3 regions of the Enterobacter sp. R4-368 genome follow, and region 2 is predicted to be linked to each of the others. Evidence: predicted binding sites of a transcription regulator. Region 2 holds the regulator's gene; each other region holds the start of a gene.
The links. Region 2 encodes LexA, which represses DNA repair genes until DNA is damaged. Its sites were predicted from a motif close to TNCTGTATGTACATACAGNA; they were not measured.
Positions count from the first base shown of each region.

Region 1: uvrB (excinuclease ABC subunit UvrB) is a predicted target of LexA. The motif match lies at 3,751-3,770, and genes of this name have one in related genera.
Region 3: rmuC (DNA recombination protein RmuC) is a predicted target of LexA. The motif match lies at 2,377-2,396, and genes of this name have one in related genera.

Region 1 covers NC_021500.1:4,571,249-4,576,699, reverse strand. The annotation lists gene pmrA (two-component system response regulator PmrA) at 1-350, shown strand, start outside; gene pmrB (two-component system sensor histidine kinase PmrB) at 354-1,439, shown strand; gene uvrB (excinuclease ABC subunit UvrB) at 1,653-3,674, opposite strand; gene H650_RS25800 (hypothetical protein) at 4,087-4,464, shown strand; gene H650_RS21350 (ABC transporter ATP-binding protein) at 4,427-5,149, shown strand; gene bioD (dethiobiotin synthase) at 5,091-5,451, opposite strand, start outside.
Region 2 covers NC_021500.1:3,346,072-3,351,522, reverse strand. The annotation lists gene dinF (MATE family efflux transporter DinF) at 1-941, opposite strand, end outside; gene lexA (transcriptional repressor LexA) at 1,023-1,640, opposite strand; gene H650_RS15750 (diacylglycerol kinase) at 1,749-2,117, opposite strand; gene plsB (glycerol-3-phosphate 1-O-acyltransferase PlsB) at 2,248-4,671, shown strand; gene ubiA (4-hydroxybenzoate octaprenyltransferase) at 4,712-5,451, opposite strand, start outside.
Region 3 covers NC_021500.1:3,229,394-3,234,844, forward strand. The annotation lists gene H650_RS15230 (ABC transporter ATP-binding protein) at 1-439, shown strand, start outside; gene H650_RS15235 (dienelactone hydrolase family protein) at 472-1,278, opposite strand; gene udp (uridine phosphorylase) at 1,538-2,299, shown strand; gene rmuC (DNA recombination protein RmuC) at 2,435-3,892, shown strand; gene ubiE (bifunctional demethylmenaquinone methyltransferase/2-methoxy-6-polyprenyl-1,4-benzoquinol methylase UbiE) at 3,959-4,714, shown strand; gene ubiJ (ubiquinone biosynthesis protein UbiJ) at 4,726-5,331, shown strand; gene ubiB (ubiquinone biosynthesis regulatory protein kinase UbiB) at 5,328-5,451, shown strand, end outside.

The sequences.
Region 1 (5,451 bases), 1.2 Mb from region 2:
TGAACGCCCGCATTCGCGCGCTGTTGCGTCGCCATAATAATCAGGGCGATAACGAAATCAGCCACGGTAATCTGACGCTGAATGTGACCCGCCGCCAGGCGTGGCTGGATAACCAGTTGCTGGAGCTGACGCCAAAAGAGTACGCCCTGCTATCGCGCCTGATGCTGAAAGCCGAAAGCCCGGTACACCGGGAGATCCTCTATAACGATATTTACAACTGGGATAACGAACCGTCGACGAATACGCTGGAAGTGCATATCCATAATTTACGCGACAAAATCGGTAAATCGCGTATCCGTACCGTGCGCGGGTTTGGCTACATGCTGGTACAACCGCAGGAACGGAGCTGATTGATGGCGCTCTTCAATTTCAGGCGCTGGAGCATGCGCCGCCGTTTGTTACTCACCATCGGTGGCATTCTGGTGTTTTGCCAGTTGGTCAGCGTGTTCTGGCTGTGGCATGAAAGCGAAGAGCAAATCCAGCTGCTGGTGCAGGCAGCCATTCATAATCACAACAACCGCAAACATATCGAGCATGAAGTCCGCGAAGCAGTGGCCAGCCTGCTGGTGCCAAGCCTGTTGATCATCGGGCTGGCGTTGCTGCTCTGTATGCAGGCGGTGAAAGCCATTACCCGTCCGCTGCTTGAGCTGCAGGAAGAGCTGAATAAACGCACACCGAACAACCTGCAACCCATCACGCTCAACAACAGCGTCAGCGAAGTGGAAGCGGTTACCTCATCGATTAACGAGCTGGTCTCCCGCCTGACGCTAACCCTCGACAGGGAGCGGCTGTTTACCGCCGACGTTGCCCATGAGCTGCGCACGCCGCTGGCGGGGTTACGTCTGCATCTGGAATTGATGGCGAAAACCAGCGGCATCAACGTCGACCCGCTGGTGCAGCGCCTTGAGCAAATGACGGAAAACATTGCCCAGCTATTACTGCTGGCGCGCGTCGGGCAGTCTTTCTCCGCAGGGAGTTACCAGCAGGTGATGCTGTTGCAGGATGTGGTGCAACCCATGCGCAGTGAACTGGAACAGATGCTGACCGCGCGCGAACAGACGCTGGAAATTGCAGAGCCAGAAAGGGACATTGCGGTTGCCGGTGACGCCACGCTGCTGCGGCTGCTGGTGAGAAACCTGGTGGAAAACGCCCACCGCTATAGCCCGACAGGATCGGCCATTACCGTACGTATCGAAAACGCTGCCGCACCGGTACTGGCGGTGGAAGATGAAGGGCCGGGCATTGATGAAAGTCGCAGCGGAGAGCTCAGTAAAGCCTTCGTGCGTATGGACAGCCGCTATGGCGGCGCGGGCCTGGGATTAAGCATTGTGTCGCGTATCGCGCAACTGCATGACGCGCAGTTCTTTTTACACAACCGGCTGACGCAATCTGGCGTACGGGCGTGGGTAAAATTTCTCCCCGGCGCCCGCCAGGCATAAATCAGTAGGTCAGCACCCACAGACGGGCAAAAACAATCACTAACGCCAGCGTGAAAGCGACAGCGAAAAACTCACGAACCTTAAATTGTTGCATCAGATTGCCCTCCAGAATACCGGTGGGCAGTGTGTCAGGCGTAGGTTAAGCCAACATTAAGAGAGCCCGGACAGGCTCTCTTTTTTGTTATTTTGTGCTGTCATGTCATCGCACGGATTTCAGGATGCGGCAATAAACAGATCGCGTAACTGGTGCAACTGGTCGCGTACTTTCGCCGCTTCTTCGAACTCCAGATTTTGCGCATGCTGCATCATCTGACCTTCCAGTTCGTGGATTTTCTGCTGCAGCGCTTTCGGCGAGAGCGCCAGTTCAGCCGCTTCCACCTGCGCAGGCGTGCGCGTTTTACCACGCCCTTTCGCACGCGTCTTCGCCAGCCCTTCGCCAAGCGCCAGAATATCCACCACTTTCTTGTTCAGCCCCTGTGGCGTAATACCGTGTTCTTCGTTATAGCGCTGCTGTTTCTCACGACGACGCTCGGTTTCGCCAATCGCTTTCGCCATCGACGGTGTGATCTTGTCGCCATACAGAATCGCTTTACCGTTGATGTTACGTGCGGCACGGCCAATCGTCTGGATAAGTGAGCGCTCAGAACGCAGGAAGCCCTCTTTGTCGGCATCCAGAATCGCCACCAGCGAGACTTCCGGCATATCCAGCCCCTCACGCAGCAAGTTGATGCCGACCAGCACATCGAACTCGCCAAGGCGCAAATCGCGGATAATCTCCATACGTTCAACGGTGTCGATATCCGAGTGCAGATAACGCACCCGCTCGCCATGCTCTTCCAGATATTCGGTGAGATCTTCCGCCATGCGTTTGGTCAGCGTCGTCACCAGAACACGTTCGTTAATCGCGGCGCGCTGGCGAATTTCAGAGAGCAAATCGTCCACCTGAGTCGCCACCGGACGCACTTCAATTACCGGATCGAGCAGCCCCGTCGGGCGCACCACCTGATCAATCACTTCGCTGCCCGATTTCTCCAGCTCGTAATTGCCCGGCGTCGCCGAAACATAAATTGACTGCGGTGCCAGCGCTTCAAACTCTTCAAATTTTAACGGTCGGTTATCCAGCGCCGACGGCAGGCGGAAACCGTACTCCACCAGCGTCTCTTTACGCGCGCGGTCGCCGCGATACATCCCGCCGATCTGCGGAATGGTCACGTGGGATTCATCGATTACCAGCAGACCATCGGCTGGCAGGTAGTCGAACAGCGTCGGCGGCGGCTCGCCCGGCCCGCGCCCGGAAAGATAGCGCGAGTAGTTTTCAATCCCCGAGCAGTAGCCCAACTCGTTCATCATCTCCAGATCGAACTGCGTACGCTGGCTGAGCCGCTGCTCTTCCAGCAGTTTATTGTTTTCCAGCAGCGTCTTACGACGTTCCGCCAGTTCAACTTTGATCTCCTCCATCGCCTGCACGATCCGCTCGCGCGGCGTCACATAGTGCGTTTTTGGGTAGATGGTGAAGCGCTGGATGCCCGACTCAATATGGCCGGTCAGCGGATCGAACAGCGACAGGCGCTCAACTTCTTCATCGAATAATTCGATACGCAGCGCCAGATCGTCAGATTCCGCCGGGAAGACATCGATAACTTCGCCGCGCACGCGGAAAGTGCCGCGCTGGAACGCCTGATCGTTGCGGGTATATTGCAGCTCCGCCAGACGACGCAGGATCGCGCGTTGATCGATGATCATGCCCTTAGTCAGATGCAGCATCATTTTCAGGTAGAGATCCGGATCGCCCAGACCGTAGATGGCGGAAACAGAGGCCACCACAATCACATCGCGACGCTCCAGCAGCGCCTTCGTCGCTGACAGACGCATCTGCTCGATATGCTCGTTCACCGAGGCATCTTTTTCGATAAAAGTGTCAGAACTTGGCACATACGCTTCCGGCTGGTAGTAGTCGTAGTAAGAGACGAAATACTCGACCGCGTTCTCCGGGAAGAACTCTTTCATTTCACCATACAGCTGCGCGGCCAGCGTTTTGTTCGGTGCCAACACCATTGTCGGGCGCTGGAGATCGGCAATCACATTGGCGACGGTGAATGTCTTCCCTGAACCCGTCACCCCGAGCAGCGTCTGGTGCGCCAGGCCGTCTTCCAGACCTTCCTTGAGGCGGCGGATAGCTTCAGGCTGATCGCCGGAAGGACGAAAAGCGGAATTCAGTTTGAACGGTTTACTCATGAACGGCTACCTGATGAAGGAATGAGCGGGCAGGTAACACATTTTACTCACCCTGTTCACTTTTGCCAATAAATAACACTGGATGAAAAAACAGTAGCGAAACAGGCAATCTGTACTACTCCCCGTTAGGGCACCGCTTCTCCCCTCAAATTTCAGCGCGGACAAGATAAAACACTAACCCTTTCAGGTTATCCCCAAAATTTTTCCTCTTTTAACATTTGTCAAGCGAGCCTTTGAAAGTTTTGTGGCAGCGGGTGACACTTTTCTTACAGGCATTGCTTTTATATAACCTTTTGATTATTAAAAATAATCTTAAAAAGACGTGTTTAACACCAATTCAGGCGCAACCCGCGTCCTCTCTCGCTTGCCGCATGTTTTCTAACTCTAATACACAAGGTTATCCACAGGAATAGTGGATAACTGCCGCCAGGCCGGATACCTCGCCTTCCCGCCAAATCCCATTTTGTCCCAGGCGGGCGCCGCTAAAAATTTTTTATCTTTTCTTTTTGATAATTATCGGCAAACGAAACGCAGGATCCGCATGAGATCGTTCTCACAGATCCAGCCATTGCTGCACCACAACTCAACACTGCAAGCACTGGCAAAGTGCAGAATTTTTACCTGGCTTCTTCCCTCCTCACGTTTTAAAAGCCACTTTTCTCAGCGGCATCCGAAAAAAAAGCCTTTTTTATGTTCTGGCAAGCCTTTTGCAGAATCATCAAAGTCATCAGAGCCGAAACAAGGAGCGGACAATGTTGAGCTTACGGGCAGTAAACCAGTATTACGGTAATCAGCATACATTGTGGAATGTCGACCTCGATTTATCCCCCGGGGTCTGCACATCAGTTATTGGGTTGCCAGGCATGGGCAAGACGACACTGGTGAATTGCATCACCGGCTATTTACCCATTGAAAGCGGCAGCATGATTTGGCAGGAAGCGGGCGCACCGCCGCGCGACTTGCTCTCTTTGCAAGCCGAACACCGCAGCGCCATCGGCATCAGCTATGTGCCGCAGGACAGGCGGATTTTTTCGCAACTCACCATTGAGGAAAATCTGCATGTCGCGATGCGCGCCGGCAGTGAACCGGGCAGCGCAGTGCGGCGGGATATTTACGATTTGTTCCCTGAACTGTATGAGCTTCGCCAGGTACGTGGCGCGGAGTTGTCAGAAGATAACCAGCAACAACTGGCGATGGCGCGGGCGCTGGTTACGCACCCACGGCTGTTGATCCTGGATGAGCCAACGCGCGGTCTTGGGCAGGCTTTTATTCATAAACTGGGCAATTTGATCGTGCGGCTCAACCAGGAGTTTGGCATGACCATTTTGCTGGCTGAACAGCACTTATCATTTATTCGCCGGGTCGCCGACCGTTTCTGCCTGCTGCACCGCGGGCGCAATGTCGCGCAGGGCGACGTTAAACTGCTTGATGATCCACTGCTCTCAAAGTGGATGACACCGGAGTCAGGACACTGAGATCAAGATAATGACCCGTTTTTTCTTTTTCCGGTGCGTGGGCAAACCAGGGAATTTCGCCAATCAGCGGAGCCTGCATCACGCGCCGAAGCGTTGCCAGATACTCCGGGTGTCGCCTACCCGGCTGCACCACATCGTTAGCAATCCAGCCCGCCAGCCGTAACCCCGCCTGACGCACCGCTTGTGCGGTTAACATGGCATGGTTGATACAGCCAAGTTTTACGCCAACGACCAGAATCACCGGCAACTGCTCCTGCACCACCCAGTCGGCGAAAGTGAGCGTCTCTGAAAGCGGCGTAAAC
Region 2 (5,451 bases):
GCAGCCCGCCAGATATGCATCAATTGACTGCCGTCTCTGGCACCGTAAGCCTGCCCGGAGTGCGCCTCAACCGCATACGCGAAACCATCCAGCGCATAGGCGGTAAAGGTTAAAAACATCATCAGCACCGCATTTGCCGCCACCGTCTCATCCCCGAGCCGGGCACCAAACACCGTTATCGAACCAAAGCAGAGTTGCAGCAGCAGCGAACGCAACATGATATCGCGGTTCAGCGCCAGCAAGCGCCGTACGCCACCGCGCCATGCATTTTTCAGCGTCAGCAATGAAATGCCGCGCATTACCAGTACGTGTCGCACCATCCATAAACCAATAGCGAAGGTGGCGTATTCTGCAATGACCGTGGCAAGTGCCGCACCTTGCACATTCATATGCAGCCCCATGACCAGCCACACATCGAGCACGATGTTGAGCAGATTCCCCACCACCAGCAATATCACCGGTGCACGCGCATACTGCACGCCGAGCAACCAACCGAGCAACACCAGATTGCCCAGCGAAGCAGGCGCACTCAACCAGCGAATATCCAGGAACCGTCGCGCCTGTTCCAGTACCGCCTCGCTACCGCCAGTGATATGCAGCGCCAGGTCGATAAGCGGCGTGCGCAACAGGGTAATCAACACGCCGGCCCCTAGCGCCAGCAGCAAAGGCTGGACTAACGCACGCGCCAGCGCGGGCGCATTTTTCGCGCCGAACGCCTGAGCTGTCAGGCCGGTGGTGCTCATGCGCAAAAAGAGCAGCAGCATAAAGAGAAAACTGGTCGCCGTTGCACCAATCGCCACACCACCCAGGTAAACCGGGCTGTCCAGATGCCCCACTACCGCCGTATCCACCAGCCCCAGTAATGGGACAGTGATATTCGAGAAGATCATCGGCAGCGCAAGCCGCCAGAGCGCTTTGTCAGATGCGGTTAGCAGTGGCATGGTTTGAATGTGAAATTTAATGAGGGAAAAGAGGAGATCGCTGCGGAACCTGAACCCGCCCCGCAGCAAAGCGAATGTGCGTTACAACCACGCGCCATTACGAATAACACCGACCGCCAGCCCTTCGATGGTGAAGTTTTGATCGCGAAGATCGACAACGATCGGGGAAAACTCGCTGTTTTCCGGCAACAGTTCGACGGTGTTACCCTGCTTTTTTAAACGCTTGACGGTCACTTCGTCTTCAATGCGCGCTACAACGACCTGGCCGTTACGCACATCCTGCGTTTTATGCACCGCCAGCAGATCGCCATCCATAATGCCAATGTCACGCATCGACATACCGCTAACGCGCAGCAGGAAATCCGCATGAGGTTTAAAGAGACTCGGATCGACCTGGTAATGGCCTTCGATATGCTGCTGAGCCAGCAGCGGCTCACCCGCAGCGACGCGACCAATCAGCGGTAAGCCGATATCGTCCTCTTCTTCTTCAAGCAGCAGACGAAGGCCGCGTGATGCGCCAGATACGATTTCGATAACCCCTTTGCGCGCCAGCGCTTTGAGGTGTTCTTCCGCCGCATTTGGGGAACGGAACCCCAATTGCTGTGCGATTTCCGCACGCGTTGGTGGCATACCGGTTTGAGTGATGCGATCGCGAATAAGATCGAACACCTCTTGCTGCCTGGCCGTTAATGCTTTCATCCCGCCCCCTGGGTGTATATACAGTTATGCTGTGAGTATATACAGCTAAAGGCGATTTTGGAACCAAATTTAAGCAAAAAACCAGGGCGTTATCGAATTCTGGAAGCGTTATCGAAAATGTGACCACAGTAATGCGATCCAAGTAAACAGCGCCAGCAGGATGGACATCAGCACCGCCGCCGACCCCATATCCTTCGCCCGCCCGGAAAGTTCATGGAATTCCGAACCAATTCTGTCTACCACGGCTTCGATAGCGCTGTTCAGAATTTCGACAATCATTACCAGCGTCACAGAACCAATCAGCAGTACGCGCGTCATTGTGTCAATATCGAGCCAGCAAGCGATTATAATTGCCAGGATAACCGCAACGGACTCCTGACGAAATGCCGCTTCATTAATCCAGGCGGCGCGAACGCCTTTCCAGGAGTATCCAGCGGCTTTAATGATCCGGGTGAAACCGGTGGTATTATTAGCCATTTAAAAGAACCTTTTTATTAAATTGGCGTCAATGTCTCAGCAAGCGCGCAGCGGTACAACAGAAATTATGTGCGCTTTCTGATATTCTTGCGGCGCAATGGCACTATTAACCAGAGGCTTTACATCCTTTATGTCCGGCTGGCCACGAATTTACTACAAATTACTGAATTTACCATTAAGCGTGCTGGTAAAAAGTAAATCGATCCCCGCAGAACCTGCACAGGAACTGGGTCTCGATACATCACGCCCCATCATGTACGTGCTGCCTTATAACTCAAAGGCAGATTTACTGACTTTACGCGCGCAGTGTCTGGCGCATGAGTTGCCCGATCCGCTGGAACCGCTGGAAATCGACGGCGCGTTGCTGCCGCGTTTCGTGTTTATCCACGGTGGGCCGCGCGTGTTCACTTATTACGCGCCAAAAGAAGAGTCGATCAAGCTGTTCCACGACTACCTGGATCTACACCGCAGCCATCCCGATTTGGACGTGCAAATGGTGCCGGTATCGGTGATGTTTGGCCGTTCGCCCGGACGTGAAAAAGGCGAAATTAATCCGCCGCTGCGCATGCTGAACGGCATCCAGAAATTCTTTGCTGTTTCCTGGCTTGGCCGCGACAGCTTTGTGCGTTTTTCACCGCCGGTTTCGCTGCGCCGTATGGCGACGGAGCACGGCACCGATAAAATTATCGCGCAAAAACTGGCGCGCGTGGCGCGTATGCACTTTGCCCGCCAGCGTCTGGCCGCAGTAGGCCCACGTCTGCCGGCGCGTCAGGATTTGTTTAACAAATTGCTCTCTTCTAAAGCGATTGCCCGCGCGGTCGAAGATGAAGCGCGCAGCAAAAAAATCTCCCATGATAAAGCGCAGCAAAACGCCATCGCGCTGATGGAAGAGATCGCCGCGAACTTCTCCTACGAGATGATCCGCTTGACCGACCGCATTCTGGGTTTTACCTGGAACCGTCTCTATCAGGGCATCAATGTGCATAATGCAGAGCGCGTACGCCAGCTGGCGCACGACGGTCACGAAATTGTCTATGTGCCCTGCCATCGTAGCCATATGGACTACCTGCTGCTCTCCTATGTGCTCTATCACCAGGGGCTGGTGCCGCCGCATATCGCTGCCGGTATCAACCTGAATTTCTGGCCCGCCGGGCCGATTTTCCGCCGCCTGGGCGCTTTCTTCATTCGCCGCACCTTTAAAGGCAACAAGCTCTATTCCACCGTGTTCCGCGAATATCTGGGTGAGCTGTTCAGCCGCGGTTATTCGGTAGAGTACTTCGTTGAGGGCGGGCGTTCGCGCACCGGACGTTTGCTGGATCCGAAAACTGGTACGCTGTCGATGACCATTCAGGCGATGCTGCGCGGCGGTACGCGCCCCATCACGCTGGTGCCGATTTACATCGGGTATGAACACGTGATGGAAGTGGGCACTTACGCCAAAGAGCTGCGTGGCGCGACAAAAGAGAAAGAGAGCCTGTTGCAGATGCTGCGTGGTTTAAGCAAGCTGCGTAACCTCGGTCAGGGCTATGTGAACTTCGGCGAACCCATTCCGCTGATGAACTACCTGAACCACCATGTTCCGGAGTGGCGCGAAGCCATCGATCCCATTGAATCCATCCGTCCGGCGTGGTTAACACCAACGGTGAACACCATTGCCGCTGATCTGATGGTGCGCATCAACAACGCTGGTGCGGCTAACGCCATGAACCTGTGCTGTACGGCGCTGCTGGCTTCCCGCCAGCGTTCGCTGACCCGCGAGCAACTGACCGAGCAGTTAAGCTGCTATCTTGAGCTGATGCGCAACGTGCCTTATTCGCCGGATTCGACCACCCCGTCGGCCAGCGCCAGCGAGCTTATCGACCACGCGCTGCAGATGAACAAGTTCGAAGTCGAAAAAGACACCATCGGCGATATCATCATTCTGCCGCGTGAGCAGGCGGTGTTGATGACGTACTACCGCAACAACATTGCGCATATGCTGATGCTGCCGTCGCTGCTGGCGGCGATTGTCACCCAGCATCGCGCTATCTCCCGTAGCGAGATCCTGCGCCACGTCGAGTTACTCTACCCGATGCTGAAAGCCGAGCTGTTCCTGCGCTGGGAAAAAGCGGAGCTGGCGCAAGTGCTGGAGAACCTGACGCAAGAGCTGCTGCGCCAGGGCTTGTTGACGGTGAAAGACGATCGTCTGAGCATCAATCCGGCGCACTCCCGCACCTTGCAACTGCTGGCGGCAGGCGCGCGAGAAACCTTACAGCGTTATGCCATCACTTTCTGGCTGCTGAGCGCCAACCCGGCGATGAACCGCAGTACGCTGGAAAAAGAGAGCCGTACGCTGGCGCAGCGCCTGTCGGTGCTGCACGGTATCAACGCACCGGAGTTCTTCGATAAAGCGGTGTTCAGTACGCTGGTGCTGACGCTACGCGATGAAGGTTATATCAGCGATACCGGCGATGCGGATCCGGCGCGTACCTTAAACGTGTACCAGATGCTGGCGGATTTGATAACGTCGGATGTGCGTCTGACGATTGAGAGCGCGACGCAAGCGGAAGCGTGAGGGTAAATGTTCCCCTCTCTTGTCAGAGAGGGGAAAAAACTCAAGGCAAATGCAGGTAACTTAACGCCAGCCCTAAAAACAGCACCAGCCCTACATAGTTATTGTTCATAAACGCTTTAAAACAGGCATCACGCTCACGCCCGGCAATCAACTTTTGCTGGTAAACAAACAGCGCACCGGCGATCAGCACCGTCCCGTAGTAGGTCCAGCCCAGCCCATTCAGCCAGCCAATCGACGCCATCAGCATCAGCACTGCCACCTGCAATATCCCGATAATCAGCTTGTCGAAACGACCAAACAGAATTGCCGTCGACTTGATGCCAATCTTCACATCATCGTCACGGTCAACCATCGCATACTGCGTGTCATACGCGACCGCCCACAGGATGTTGGCGAGAAACATAATCCAGCAGCTCAGCGGTACAGATTCACTCACGGCCGCAAACGCCATCGGAATCGACCAGCCGAACGCCGCGCCTAGCACCACCTGCGGCAGATGCGTATAGCGCTTCATAAACGGGTAAACCCACGCTAGCGCCAGCGCCGCGACGGAGAGCAAAATGGTCATGACATTTAGCGTCAGCACCAGCGCGAAGGCCAGCAGCACCAGCACCACAAACAGCACGCGCGCTTCGTTTTCCGTTACCGCGCCGCTTGGCAACGGGCGATTTGCCGTGCGTTTAACATGACCGTCGAATTTACGATCCGCATAGTCATTGACGACACAACCGGCAGCGCGCATCAGCCAGACGCCCGCGACAAAAACCAGCAAAATCCACA
Region 3 (5,451 bases), 120 kb from region 2:
TCAGGCGGAAGCGATGGCGCTCGCCAGCCATATCGCGGTGATGCACCAGGGCGAACTGATGCAGTGGGGCGCACCGCAGGCGCTGTATCAGCAGCCGCAGAATGGCTGGGTGGCGCGTTTTATTGGTAAGGGGAGTGTGCTGATGCTGGCGACGCCCGCCGGGGTACAGCAACTGGATGGCGCGCAAATGCATGCTGGGCTGGCGCATACTGGCGCGGATCTTCACCAGCCGGTGCTGGTTCGCCCCGAGCATGTGCAGGTAGCGAGTGAGGGTCTGAGCGCTGAGGTACAAAGCTGCATTTATCAGGGCGAGCGCTATTTGCTTGATTTACGCCTGCGCGATGGGCAAACGCTGAGTGCCTTTCATCATGCACCGCTGCAATGCAAACAGATCGTGGCGGTACGTTTGACCCAGGGCTGGCGTCTCGAAACAGCATGAGGTGCGCCGGGCATTTACTCCGGCGCACACCGTCACTTTTTACTGTACTGCGCAAACCATGCCAGCATCCGCTGCCAGCCATCAGCGGCGGATTCTGCGTGATAGCTCGGACGATAGTCCGCATTAAACGCGTGGCCCGCTTCGGGGTAGACGATGATTTCCGCTTTGGCGTTCGCGGCTCTCAGCGCCTGGCGCATGGTTTCCACGCTCTCCAGCGGAATGCCGGTATCCTGCGCGCCATATAAACCGAGCACTGGCGCGGTAAGTTCAGTGGCAATATCCACCGGATGGCGCGGAGAATTAAGTGATTTTTCCCCCACCAGCTTGCCATACCAGGCGACGGCGGCTTTCAACTGCGGATTGTGCGCGGCATACAGCCAGGCGATACGCCCGCCCCAGCAAAAACCGGTCACTAAGAGTTGGTGAGCGTTCCCGCCGTTACGCGCCGCCCAGCTGGCGACGTGATCCAAATCGGCAAGCACTTGCGCGTCCGGTACTTTGCTTACCAGGCCGCTCAGCAGGGTTTGAATATCGGCAAAATCATTCGGATCGCCCTGACGGAAGTAGAGCTCCGGCGCGATGGCGAGATAGCCCTCCAGCGCCAGACGGCGGCACAGATCGCGAATATGTTCATGCACGCCGAAAATTTCCTGTACCACAATGACAATCGGCAAGGGACCTTCTGCATTTTTCGGCCGGGCATGAAAAGCGGGCATATTTTCGCCCTGTGTCGGAATAGACGTTTCGCCTGCGATTAAGGCGTCTTCCGACGTATGAACAACGGTTGAAGCAAGGGGTGAAGCCGCAGGTGCAAAGCCTGGTGTGTTGTTGGTTGTCATGGCATTCTCCATACCTTTTTTAGCGCTTCAATAACTATAGACGGGAAGGCCTGCCGCGCGCGCAAATCACCGTGCCGTAGACTATCTTTGCTGCTGAGTTGTGGGATGTGTCATGTTAGTGTGATGTAAGTCACTAATTTATGGAAATGAACTGCAATCAGTTTAATTCATGGTGATATCAGTCACGAAATTATGTCCGTGCCTTCTGTAAAGTATCTTTTTGCCTCTACTGATAAAACCGACCACAGAGGAGTCTGTTATGTCCAAGTCTGATGTTTTTCATCTCGGCCTCACCAAAAACGATTTACAAGGGGCTACGCTGGCCATCGTCCCTGGCGATCCGGAGCGTGTGGAAAAGATCGCCGCGCTGATGGATAAGCCGGTCAAACTGGCATCCCACCGCGAATTCACCAGCTGGCGCGCAGAGCTGGATGGCAAACCGGTTATCGTTTGTTCCACCGGCATCGGCGGCCCGTCAACCTCTATCGCCGTAGAAGAACTGGCGCAGCTTGGCATCCGCACTTTCCTGCGTGTGGGCACCACCGGTGCGATTCAGCCGCACATCAATGTTGGCGACGTGCTGATCACCACCGCGTCCGTGCGCCTTGATGGCGCGAGCCTGCACTTTGCGCCGATGGAGTACCCGGCGGTGGCGGATTTTGAGTGCACTACCGCGCTGGTTGCCGCAGCGGATGCGATTGGCGCAACGAAACATATCGGCGTGACTGCCTCTTCTGACACCTTCTACCCAGGCCAGGAGCGTTACGACACCTTCTCTGGCCGCGTGGTGAGCCGCTTTAAAGGTTCCATGGAAGAGTGGCAATCCATGGGCGTAATGAACTATGAAATGGAATCCGCCACGCTGCTGACCATGTGCGCGAGCCAGGGGCTGCGTGCCGGTATGGTTGCCGGTGTGATTGTAAACCGCACCCAGCAAGAGATCCCGAATGCGGAAACCATGAAGCAGACCGAAAGTCACGCGGTGAAAATCGTGGTGGAAGCGGCGCGTCGTCTTCTGTAATTCACCTCCCCGTTTGCTAAGGCCGACGCGTTCGGCCTTTTCTTTTTGCGTACTGCTTCGCAGGAAAACCCCTTCCAAACTGGACGTTTATACAGCACAATCCTCCGCTATATGCGTTATCACTAAGGGGACGTGGTGGACACTTCAATCATCGTCATGGCAGCCGTTGCGCTGGCGGGTTTACTGGTCGGCTGGCTGGCAGCAAGCTGGCGCGGGGCGCAACAGCAGGCGGATCTGCTCGCGGAGCAGCGAGATGTCTTTAGCGAACTGAGCGCCGCCCGGCAGCAGATAACCCAAAACGAACACTGGCGCGAAGAGTGCGAGCTGCTCAATAACGAGCTGCGCAGCCTGCAACATATCAATAGCTCGCTGGAAGCTGATTTGCGCGAAGTGACGACCCGACTGGAAGCTACCCAGTTACATGCCGAAGAGAAGCTGCGCCAGATGCACAGCAGCGAGCAGCGCTTGAGCGAGCAGTTCGAAAATCTCGCTAACCGCATCTTTGAGCAGAGCAATCGCCGCGTCGATGAACAAAACCGACAAAGTCTGAACGGTCTGCTAACGCCGCTGCGCGAGCAGCTTGATGGCTTTCGTCGCCAGGTGCAGGAGAGTTTTGGTCAGGAAGCGCGTGAACGGCATACGCTGGCGCATGAAATTCGCAACCTGCAACAGCTCAATGCCCAGATGGCGCAGGAAGCGATTAACCTGACGCGCGCGCTGAAAGGCGATAACAAAACCCAGGGTAACTGGGGGGAAGTGGTGCTGACCCGCGTGCTGGAAGCCTCTGGTCTGCGTGAAGGTTATGAATACGAAACCCAGGTCAGTATTGAAAATGACCATCGCGCGCGAATGCAGCCGGATGTGATCGTGCGTCTGCCGCAGGGCAAAGACGTGGTAATCGACGCCAAAATGACGCTGGTCGCCTATGAACGTTACTTCAATGCCGACGACGACTTTACGCGCGAAGGCGCGTTACAGGAACATATCGCCTCGGTACGCAACCATATTCGTCTGCTTGGTCGTAAGGATTATCAGCAACTGCCGGGGTTGCGCAGCCTGGATTATGTGTTGATGTTTATCCCGGTGGAGCCGGCCTTTTTGATTGCGCTGGACAGGCAGCCCGAACTGATCACCGAAGCGCTGAAAAATAACATTATGCTGGTCAGCCCGACGACACTGCTGGTGGCGCTACGCACCATCGCCAACCTGTGGCGGTATGAACACCAAAGCCGCAATGCGCAGCAGATCGCGGAGCGGGCGAGCCGCCTGTATGACAAAATGCGCCTGTTCGTTGACGATATGTCATCCATTGGCCAGAGTCTGGATAAAGCGCAGGACAATTACCGTCAGGCGATGAAAAAACTGAGTTCCGGGCGCGGCAATCTGCTGGCCCAGGCCGAGGCGTTTCGCGGGCTCGGTGTCGAAATCAAACGCGAGATTAATCCGGAATTGGCGGCGCAAGCACAGGATCAGGACGAAGAGTTTCGTTTGCGTTCCGGGCAAAACGATTCCCTCGATTGCTTTGAAGACAATGCATTAGAGAGCATGGCCGCGGACGAGGAGCCCGAATCGAAGGCTTCTTCGGGTGGTTGAATCGTAGGGCAATCGCCTCCAATCTGATACACTTCACAAACAATTTCTTGAATAGCAGGCACTAAGATGGCGGAAGATTCAAAAGAGACAACACACTTTGGTTTTCAGACCGTCGCCAAAGAAAACAAAGCCGACATGGTGGCGCATGTCTTCCATTCGGTCGCTTCAAAATATGACGTCATGAACGATCTGATGTCGATGGGCATTCACCGTTTATGGAAGCGCTTTACCATTGATTGCAGCGGCGTGCGTCGCGGGCAGAAAGTTCTCGATCTGGCCGGTGGTACGGGCGATCTGACGGCGAAGTTCTCCCGCCTGGTGGGTGAAACCGGCCAGGTTGTGCTGGCAGATATTAACGACTCGATGCTGAAAATGGGGCGCGAGAAACTGCGCAACCTCGGTGTGATCGGTAACGTAGAGTATGTGCAGGCAAATGCTGAAGCCTTGCCGTTCCCGGACAATACTTTCGACTGCATCACCATCTCGTTTGGTCTGCGTAACGTGACGGAAAAAGAGAAAGCGCTGCGCTCCATGTTCCGCGTTTTGAAACCGGGCGGTCGCCTGCTGGTGCTCGAATTTTCCAAGCCAATTATTGAACCGCTGAGCAAAGCCTATGACGCTTACTCTTTCCACGTCCTGCCGCGTATTGGTCAACTGGTAGCAAACGACGCGGAAAGCTATCGCTATCTTGCTGAATCCATCCGTATGCACCCCGATCAGGACACCCTGAAAGCGATGATGCAGGACGCCGGTTTCGAAAACGTCGATTACTACAACATGACGGCCGGTATCGTTGCTCTGCACCGTGGCTACAAATTCTGACAGGAGTGCGTATGCCTTTTAAGCCGATGGTTGCCGCCGGAATTGAACGTGTATTGAATACGTTTTTATACCGTGAAGGCGCGCTGAAACCCGCGCGCCAGCGTTTGCATGGCAAGGTGTTGCGCGTAGTGCTGCAAGAGTTCTCTTCCCCCTTTGTGCTGGTGTTCAGTGAGCGCCAGATTGATGTATTAGGCGAGTGGGAAGGTGAGGCCGACTGTTCCGTGATTACGCAACTGCGGGTACTGCCGAAGCTGCGTGACCGCCAGCAGCTGACTGCGCTTATTCGCAGCGGCGAGCTGGAAGTGCAGGGCGATATCCAGGTGGTGCAAAACCTGGTTTCGCTGATGGATTTGGCGGAATTCGATCCTGCCGAGATCCTCGCACCATGGACAGGCGATATCGCCGCTGAGGGGATCAGTAAATTCCTGCGCGGCGGGGCACGCTTTCTGCAACACGGTTTTCAACGCCAGCAACGCTATGTCGCTGAAGTGCTGACGGAAGAGTGGCGCCTTGCGCCGGGCGCACTGGAAGTTGCCTGGTTTGCTGAAGAAACGGCTGCTGTGGAAAGGGCTGCGGATGCCTTAGCCAAACGCCTGGATAAACTGGAGGGCAAATGACGCCTGGAGAATTACGGCGCCTCTATTTCATCATCCAAACCTTTTTAAGTTACGGGCTTGATGAGCTCATTCCCAAAATGCGTATCACTCTGCCGCTGCGGTTATGGCGGCGGACGCTGT